DNA from 2 places in the Candidatus Contubernalis alkaliaceticus genome. Region 1 is predicted to be linked to the other one. Evidence: riboswitches for the same ligand, from Rfam matches in the RefSeq annotation. Region 1 holds a riboswitch; the other holds the start of a gene.
What was found. Region 1 has a riboswitch for cobalamin ahead of HUE98_RS15355 (zinc-dependent dehydrogenase). Riboswitches for the same ligand answer to the same signal wherever they lie in the genome.
Positions count from the first base shown of each region.

Region 1 (4,435 bases):
GGGAATAAACTCCCCTTACTCCGTAACCGGGCAGCGCCGGATTGGCCAGTGAAGCAGCAATATTTAGCACCGTCCCGAAGGAAATCTGGGAAAGAATTCTGCCCAATGCCCTGGGATGAACCTCAGGGCTCATACCATTAAAAATTCCGATACCCGCCTGCTCAATACTTCTTTTCACCACCTGGGGGCCACACTCCACATCCACCCCCAACTCTTCCAATATATCTACAGTGCCGCAGATTGAGGTAATGGCCCGAGCACCGTGCTTGGCCATAGTAATTCCTGCAGCTGCCGCCACAATTGAAGCAGCGGTGCTGATGTTAAAGGTCTTAATGGAGTCCATTCCGGTGCCGCAGTTATCCACCAGAGGGCCTTCCGTCTCCGGCACAACTTTTACCGTATCCAATTCGTAAATAGCCTCCCAACCACCGGCAATCTCCTCGGCCGTTTCCCCTTTGGCTGCCAGTGCTGCCAGAAAAGCACCCTGGTGCATATCGCTTTGAGCATTATCCAGGATTTCATAAAACATATCCCGGGATTCCTCTCGGGTTATGTTTTCCTTTTTAATAAGTTTTGATATAACCGCTCCAAACTCCTTTACATCTCCTTTTGACATACTACTTCCTCCCTTATTTATAGTTTTTAACTAAAATCCATCATGTGATAGGCTTTTAAATTATTAACCTCTGCTTAAATCAACAGTATTGCTTAAGTTACTAAAAGGGCTTACATATTTGCAAAACAGGGTATCAAAAACTCCCAAAGTTCACCCCTCTTTAAGAATCAAGAAAATTAATAACCAGGGACAAACCTTTCAACTCTTTAACCCGGCAAATCCCCTGTTCCACCTCCTCCAGCGGAAGAATGCCGCTAATCATATCATTCACCTGAATTGCCCCTTCCCCTAACAGCTGCAAAGCCTGCCGACTGTGCTCCAGAGAACAGCCGTAAGCTCCTACCGCTGTTATTTCCCTATAGTGAATCAAATTAAAATCAATTCTAGAAAAATCCTCGGTAATCAGGCCACTGAAAAAGCCGAAGCGTCCTCTTTTGGCCATAACATTTAAACTGATGCTGACAGCCTCAGGACCAGGGCAGCAGGGGATAGCTACGTCAACCCCCATGCCATTTGTAAGCATCCTTATTTCTTTCTCAGCAGATGTTTTTAACGGATTTATGCAGTAATCAAACTCATAATTTGCCGCTCCAACTAATCTTCCAAGATCCTGCTCCAGCAGTATAATCTTTTGGGCTCCCCGCAGCCGGGCTAATTTTGCATTTAATATCCCCAGCCTGCCTCCCCCTACCACGAGAACCGTGTCTGGAGATTGTACTCCCAGAGACTGCTGCATATTTAATGAACAGGCCAGGGGCTCCGTCATGGAGGCTTCTACCAAGGAAAGGCCCAGGGGTATCTCATTTAATATTCCGTTTTGAACTCCCTGGAGGGGAACTCGAAGATACTCTGCAAAACCTCCATCATAATTAAACCCCATGATTTTAATTGAGTCGCACATATTGTCCAAGCCCTGCCGACAGTAATGGCATTCCCCACAGAAGATTCCCGGATGCACCTGCACCCTGCTTCCGGGCACTACATTTTTTACCCCCTCTCCTATGGCGAAAACTGTGCCGGCTATTTCATGCCCCAGGATACGGGGAAGCTTAAGGTCACGCTGGCCTATTAAGTAACACTTCATATCCGTCCTGCAGATTCCGCAGGCCTCCAGTTTGACTAGAACTTCCCCCCCGGCACATTGGGGTGTTTCAATTTCCCTGATTACCAGCTTTTCTCGTCCCTCCAAAACAGCAGCTTTCAGTTGAAATCCCTCCTTTATACTAGAAATAAAAAAGTCCACGCTAATTACAGCGTGGACTTTCCATCATCCTACGTTACAGCCTGCTTTGAGCACGAAAGCAGCTCTTTTCATTCATTCCAGGCAGGTCTCCTGACTCGGTTTCATCACCTAAGATACCGCCTTCCCCCTCTCGGAGTGGCTGCCGGTACCGGCTTCCCCATACAGTGGCGGGCCCGTTTAGGATTTTCACCTAATTCCCTATTCTCCTGTTTTAGGCACCTGGAACTAATAATATTTATTTTTCACTATTATTCTATTAGCAATTCAAAGAAATGTCAATATAGTAATTTATGGTAAACATTTCCTGGTAGTTACCACCGAACAATAAGGAACAATAAGGGGACACCATACTGAATTATTTTATCTCTCTTTTTTAGGAAATAAGTCCCCCACCTCTAAGCGTTAGTGTATATGGGCTTTTAATCAGGTGGAGTAGAGTCTCCACCTGATTCCCCGATGTTTCAGCAAAGCTAAAACGAATTCACTTAAAATATTTCTTTATTATAATTCAGTATGGTGTCCCCGTATTTCCTGAACAGCTGCAAAGCCTGCCGACTGTGCTCCAGAGAACAGCCGTAAGCTCCTACCGCCGTTATTTCCCTATAGTGAATCAAGTTAAAATCAATTCTAGAAAAATCCTCGGGTAATCAGGCCGCTGAAAAAGCCGAAGCGTCCTCTTTTGGCCATGGAAAAATACGGGGACACCATACTGAATTACCTTATTTCCCTAATTAAGTATGGTGTCCCCGTATTTCGGTATTTACCTTTAAAAATTATGTTCTAAGGCTTCCAATGTAAAAGCCAAACGCATGGCCACCCGTTCCCGTCCCAAAAGAAGAATTAAATTCTGGAGATCGGGGCCCTCAAGGCTTCCCGTCAAACCTGCCCGTACCGGTTGAAACAGCTTTTTGCCGCCTACACCCAGTTCTTTTCCGATTCCCTTAAAAATTGCTTTAATGGAGGGCACCTCCCAGTTCTCCTCCTGCAATATCTGCTCTCTAAATCTTTCTACTACCCTGGGGGAGGATTCCTCCTTCATCATTTCCAGTGCCTCTGGGGTAAACGCATCTATCTTGTCCCCGAAAAACACCTGAATGAAAGACACCACTTCCTCAATAAAATGCAGTTGTTCCTGCAGAAGGGATATTACCTTTACCAGCCAATCATTCTGCTCATCTGTCAGATCCTGTTCCAAGAGCCCTGCCTCTACCAGATAAGGCAAAGCCAACCCGGCGATGACCTCCGGTGCTTCCTTCTTTATGTACTCGGAATTCATCCAGTTCAGTTTCTTCAAGTTAAAAACCGCAGGGCTCTTGGAAACCCGGTCCAGGGAAAACTCCTGCACCAGTTCGGAAAGAGAAAAAACCTCTCTTTCCCCCTCCGGCGCCCAACCTAAAAGGGACAGAAAGTTTAAAAGGGCATGGGGAAGATAACCCTTCTCACGATACTGCTGAATAGAAGTGGCTCCATGCCTCTTGCTCATTTTAGACCGATCTTCCCCCAGGATTAAGGAAATATGGGCAAACTCAGGCATATCAAATCCCAAGGCCTTGTATATCATAATCTGCCGGGGGGTGTTAGAAAGATGCTCCTCTCCCCGGATTACATGACTAATCTTCATTAACGCATCATCCACAACCACCGCAAAATTATAAGTAGGAATACCGTCTGACTTTACAATAACAAAATCACCGATTCCATCGCTTTCAAATTCTACCCTGCCCCGGACTAAATCCTCCACCGGGATAATCTCCCCTTGGGGTACCTGAAAACGGACTGTTGGCTTTTTCCCTTCATTTTCAAGCTTTTGCCGCTGCTCAAGAGTCAAATCCCTGCACCTTCCCAGGTACCTGGGCATTTGTCCCTTATTCCGCAAGGATTCCCTTTCCGCTTCCAACTCCTCTTCGGTACAATAACAGGGATAAGCTTTCTTTTCCTCTAAAAGCCTTTCCCAGTAAGTGCTGTAAAGGGACAGTCTTTCACTCTGCCGATAAGGCCCATTCTCTCCCCCCACTAAAACCCCTTCGTCCCAGGCCATCCCCAACCATTTTAAATCATCTAAGATAACCTCTTCCGATACCAGGGTAGAACGCTCAACATCGGTATCCTCAACCCTGACTACAAAGTCCCCACCGTTTTTTCGGGCAAAAAGCCAGTTAAAAAGAGCCGACCTGGCTCCACCGATATGTAGAGGCCCAGTAGGACTTGGGGCAAATCTAACCCTCACTCTTCTATCCAAAATTGTATACCTCCTGACTTTCATCTATATTTTTTGTTACAACATTTTAATTTTTATGAGTAAACTCGTTTCATCAAGCTTAAACATCGGGGAATCAGGTGGAGACTCTACTCCACCTGATTATAAGCCCCACCTACGCTAACGCTTAGAGGTGGGGGTCTTATACCCTAAAAAAAAGAGATTAAACGGATTTTAAACCTAATGAAATTTTCTAAAAAAAAGTTTTAAATAATATTGTAGAAGAACCGTCCCCTTGACAATTTGGCAATATTCTCACATACTTGAAAGCAATACTATTGCCTGTGCTGCTATTCCCTCTTCTCGGCCGGGAAAACCT
Region 1 is NZ_CP054699.1:3,092,344-3,096,778, forward strand. It holds gene trpD (anthranilate phosphoribosyltransferase) at 1-616, opposite strand, end outside; gene HUE98_RS15355 (zinc-dependent dehydrogenase) at 777-1,859, opposite strand; cobalamin riboswitch at 1,923-2,097, opposite strand; gene gltX (glutamate--tRNA ligase) at 2,626-4,101, opposite strand; gene ispF (2-C-methyl-D-erythritol 2,4-cyclodiphosphate synthase) at 4,372-4,435, opposite strand, start outside.

Region 2 (4,435 bases), 340 kb from region 1:
AAATAAGTAGCCCCAATTGAATAAATAAGTAGAAAAAAAGTGAAAATAAATTATTGAAACCTGTGTCCAAATGTTATAAAATGGTAAGAAGATCAAGAAGATAATGGTGAAATAAGTTATGGTGTTTATAATAAACCTGTGGTAAAATCTCGTCTTTGACAGTTGTTACAAGCAAAAAGCTTGATGATCCCTGATTTACAAGGATTATCAAGCTTTTTTTGTATTCAAAAAAGTGAGTAATGTTTTTATTTTTTTGTCGCTTTAAAAATTTTTTTCATTTGTTTTGTTTTTATAATCTGGTAGTCTGTACGGAAATCAAATGCCTCATGTAAATCATCAGTAAAGTCAGTTCTCGTATATGTTGGAGTGTAACCCTCCCCCTTTATTTCATGAAAGTTCATATCCTTTAATCCTCTAATTATTTCACTGCAGGTATATTTCTCACCAAGCTTTTTTTCCAATAATCTGTAAATAATTAAGGATATAAAGCAAGTTGTAAAATGTGCTTCTATTCTGTCATCACGGCTTAAATAAACAGGTCTGGCTTTAAATTCACTTTTCATAATTCTAAAACATTCTTCAATCTCCCATCGTCTATTGTTTACTTTAATTATTTCAGAAGCATCATCCTCAAGGTTTGTACATACAGCATAAAACCCATCAAAGGCTTCTTCTTTAGCGATAACCTCTGTATCAATACTGTATATTTCTTTTTCAGCAATTTCTCCATCAGGAGTAAAATTAGTTTTTTTAATAAATCTTCTGCAATCATTCTGATTACATTTTTTTATTTTTGTAGGATTTGAATCTATTGTTTTTTGTGCACGTTCTATCTGTGAATTACGGATTTTTCTTTGATAATCTCTATACTTGATAGAGTACGTCACAATGATTTTTTGTTCAAGGTCATTTTCTTTAATCCAACGTTCTTTGTAAAACATTTTATTTTTAGCTTTCTCATCATCTAGTTTAGAGATGTCATAGGTTTTTACATCGTTAGAGAGGTGCCATTCGTTTGGATCAAGTGCCCATTTTTTTAGATGTGCTTTTAATTTCTTAATTGATTGAGTTGTAATAAATGCTCGTTCTTCCCTGTCGTTAAATTTTCTGTTATTTTTGGACGCTAGACCGGCATCGGTACATACGATAAATTTAGAAAGATTAAAATCAGATAGAATTTTCTTTTCTAAGGGTTTTAGTGTTAATTGTTCATTTGTATTTCCTTTGTTGATGCTAAATGCAAGAGGGATACCGTCTCCATCCATAAATAGGCCCATTTGAATGATTGGGTTTGGTCTATGCTCTTTTGATGGACCGTATTGCTTATCGCCATCTGCCTGTTCAATTTCAAAAAAATAATTGGTGCAATCATAATAAAGTACACCAGTATTTCTCTTAGAAACTTTTAAACTGTTGTTGTACAAGGATGATTGTAAAAAATCCGTTTCCTTAGCAATAACTTCAAGAGCTCTGTATATATGTTGAAGTTCAAAGTTAGGTTGTTCTATAAATCTTGAGGAAAGTTGGTAAGTGGCGAGCTTAGATGAAGGGAAGATTATTCTTCCGTAAATCAATCTGGAGAGTATGGAGTTTAGGTCATATGTAACCTTGTATTTTCCTAACATTTCTTTACATATTTTGTGAAGGCCAAGTTGATAGTATATTTGTTGAAGAAAAAGATAACCACCGTTAAAAGAGCGCTGTTCATCTTTCGTAATGACCTTGGAAGGTGAGTACTTTACCAACACATCAAGCTTTTCTTCCTTCTCTTTTTGATTCAGCTCTGCTATGTATTTCTTTGCCCATTCAATGGGATCCTGGCCGTTTAACTTTTTACTCAAATCATTAACTGTTCCAAGTTTTTCAACAATCTTTGATGAATGTACACCATTCTCATAAGTTGATTTAATTACGTAAAGAGATGTGGAATTTTTTGATTTCGAAATAGACAATCTCATATTAACCCCCCAATCCCTTATATTATAACATAATACTCAATAATACTCAATAGAAATAGGTGAAAAATTGACAAATTTGCAATAAAAAAAGCCCTATTTTCAAGGCTTTTAAGACATGTGTTCATTATTCAACTGTCAAAGACCCGTGCCAAGCTGGAAATGAACAGTCCCTATACTTTTTTAGGCTGTTGTTCGAGACTAGTATGGGCAAGAGGTGCCGGGGCAAAATATTTATTTCGAACCCAGCATGGCTAATCATTTTGATGGAAATGTCTACATCCCCGCCGTCACCGGGGTGGTTACCATTTCAGCGATGTTAAATGTCAGGCAAATATACCATAATATAAATAAATAAGTAGCCCCAATTGAATAAATAAGTAGAAAAAAAGTGAAAATAAATTATTGAAACCTGTGTCCAAATGTTATAAAATGGTAAGAAGATCAAGAAGATAATGGTGAAATAAGTTATGGTGTTTATAATAAACCTGTGGTAAAATGAATAATAGGTAAATTAATTGTTTAAAATTTTTTAAACTTAAGAGGAAAGATTTTTGAAATCTATTAAAAAATAAATAATATGCTCGGGTGTTTCTTCATTATTTTTAGGAGAATAACAGGGAACCAGGTGTAAATCCTGGGCGGTCGCGCCACTGTAAACGGGGAGTTTGTTTCTTTAATGCCACTGGACTTAATTCCGGGAAGGCCGAAGCATGCTACGATCTGTAAGCCAGGAGACCTACCCGCTGTATTACACGTAACCTTCTTCGCAGGAAAGGAGGGGTGTATGTGATAGACTTTGTATAAGTTTAGTCTCGTGTACCTTAGTTCTTCCGTTGAAGAACTAAGGTTATTTTGGTTAAGTTAAATAAATTTTTACGGGGGGAGCGGTTTGGAACGTAATAATTTTATTAAAATTGATTTAAGTGAAAAGGAAAAAAATCTTATATTTTTAATACGTAATATTAATTTTGGTGAAGTAAAGGTTATAATTCAGGATAAACAGCCTATTAGGGTTGAAGAGCTAAAAAAATCTATTAAATTATAATTCAAAGTTTAAGTTTACAGAATAAAAATAGTACTGACTGGAAAACCAGAGGTGCCATTTCATTATGGTATTTCTCTGTTTTTTTTTGGGTGGCAATACAAATACAATATTAAAAGAAAGGGGGAGAAAAATGAACGTAAGTACAGCATACGGTATTTATAAAAGAATGTTTGTGCTGCTGCAGCACGGAAGAAATGTTCAAGAAATACGAGAGGATATAGACAAACGTTATCCTACAGTGAAGGGAGACAGTCTTGAGGATGTATTAGAAAGAATATCTGAAAATATTTCCCGTTAAATAATCTTATTGGATGTTTTTTCCGAAAGGATGTTTCTATTATGAAGCACCTGGTTAATTTTTGTACCTTTAAAAACAGGATGGCTTGGTTTAATCACAACTGGGATACAATAAAAAAATTTATAAGTAATAACCAGCTGGATGGATTGGAATTAATAATTCACGGCGGCTGCTGCAGAGTTGAAGATATCCCTGAAGAAATAATACAAGGTATCCATCTGTGTTACTGGCCCATGTGGCTGGATTTTTGGAGGGGAGACCATAAGGAACTGTTGAGGCAGTTCAAATCTTTGGATAATATAAAAAGTTTCTACGGTGGATTAGAGCCGGAAGTTATGGTTGACCAATACAAATTGGAACTGTCAAAAGCGGTGGCTTTAAAAGCAGATTATGTAGTTTTTCATGTAAGTCACGTTGATATCGAACATATTTATTCCTGGGAATTTACATATAGTGATTGGGATGTGCTGGAGGCTGCTGCCCAGCTGGTTAACCAGGTCTTCGGTAAGGAGGATTTGGGGGTGGATCTTCTTTTTGAAAATTTGTGGTGGCCGGGTTTGACATTTTTAAATCCGAAGCTGATAGAAAAATTTTTGGAAAAAGTTCAATATCCACGGAAGGGATTTATGCTGGATACAGGACACCTGTTAATTACCAATCCGGAAATTAAAAATGGTCATGAGGCTTGCAGATATCTTTTAGAAAAGGTAAATAACCTGGGAAGTTTAAAAAAATACATTCGGGGTATTCATTTAAATAAAACGCTGCCGGGAAGTTACTTGAAAAGAAATTTTACTGAAAATCAACAAATACTGATGGAAACAGAAGACATTTGGGAGCGTTTCCTGCTGGCAAGAAAGCATATTCAACATATAGATCAGCATCTTATCTTTGACCATGAAGGTGTTAGAAGTTTTATCCAGGCGGTGAAGCCTGAGTATCTGGTATATGAAGTATTAACTGGATCTTTAAAAGAACTGGAGCACGCCATCCAATTGCAGAATAAGGTTCTCGGGCGTAACGGTTGCGTTCTAACATAGGTCTAACTAATTACCTATTGCAAATTAATTGCATTTAGCTTATAATCATCCTACATAAAGGTAGATTTTTTAGAATATAACATGAGTTAGAATA
Region 2 is NZ_CP054699.1:2,749,699-2,754,133, reverse strand. It holds gene HUE98_RS13770 (IS1634 family transposase) at 246-1,958, opposite strand; cobalamin riboswitch at 2,524-2,716, shown strand; gene HUE98_RS13765 (DUF2292 domain-containing protein) at 2,848-3,003, shown strand; gene HUE98_RS13760 (hypothetical protein) at 3,134-3,301, shown strand; gene HUE98_RS13755 (TIM barrel protein) at 3,343-4,341, shown strand.
Region 2: linked by a shared signal. The riboswitch ahead of HUE98_RS13765 (DUF2292 domain-containing protein) and the one ahead of HUE98_RS15355 (zinc-dependent dehydrogenase) in region 1 are both predicted to bind cobalamin.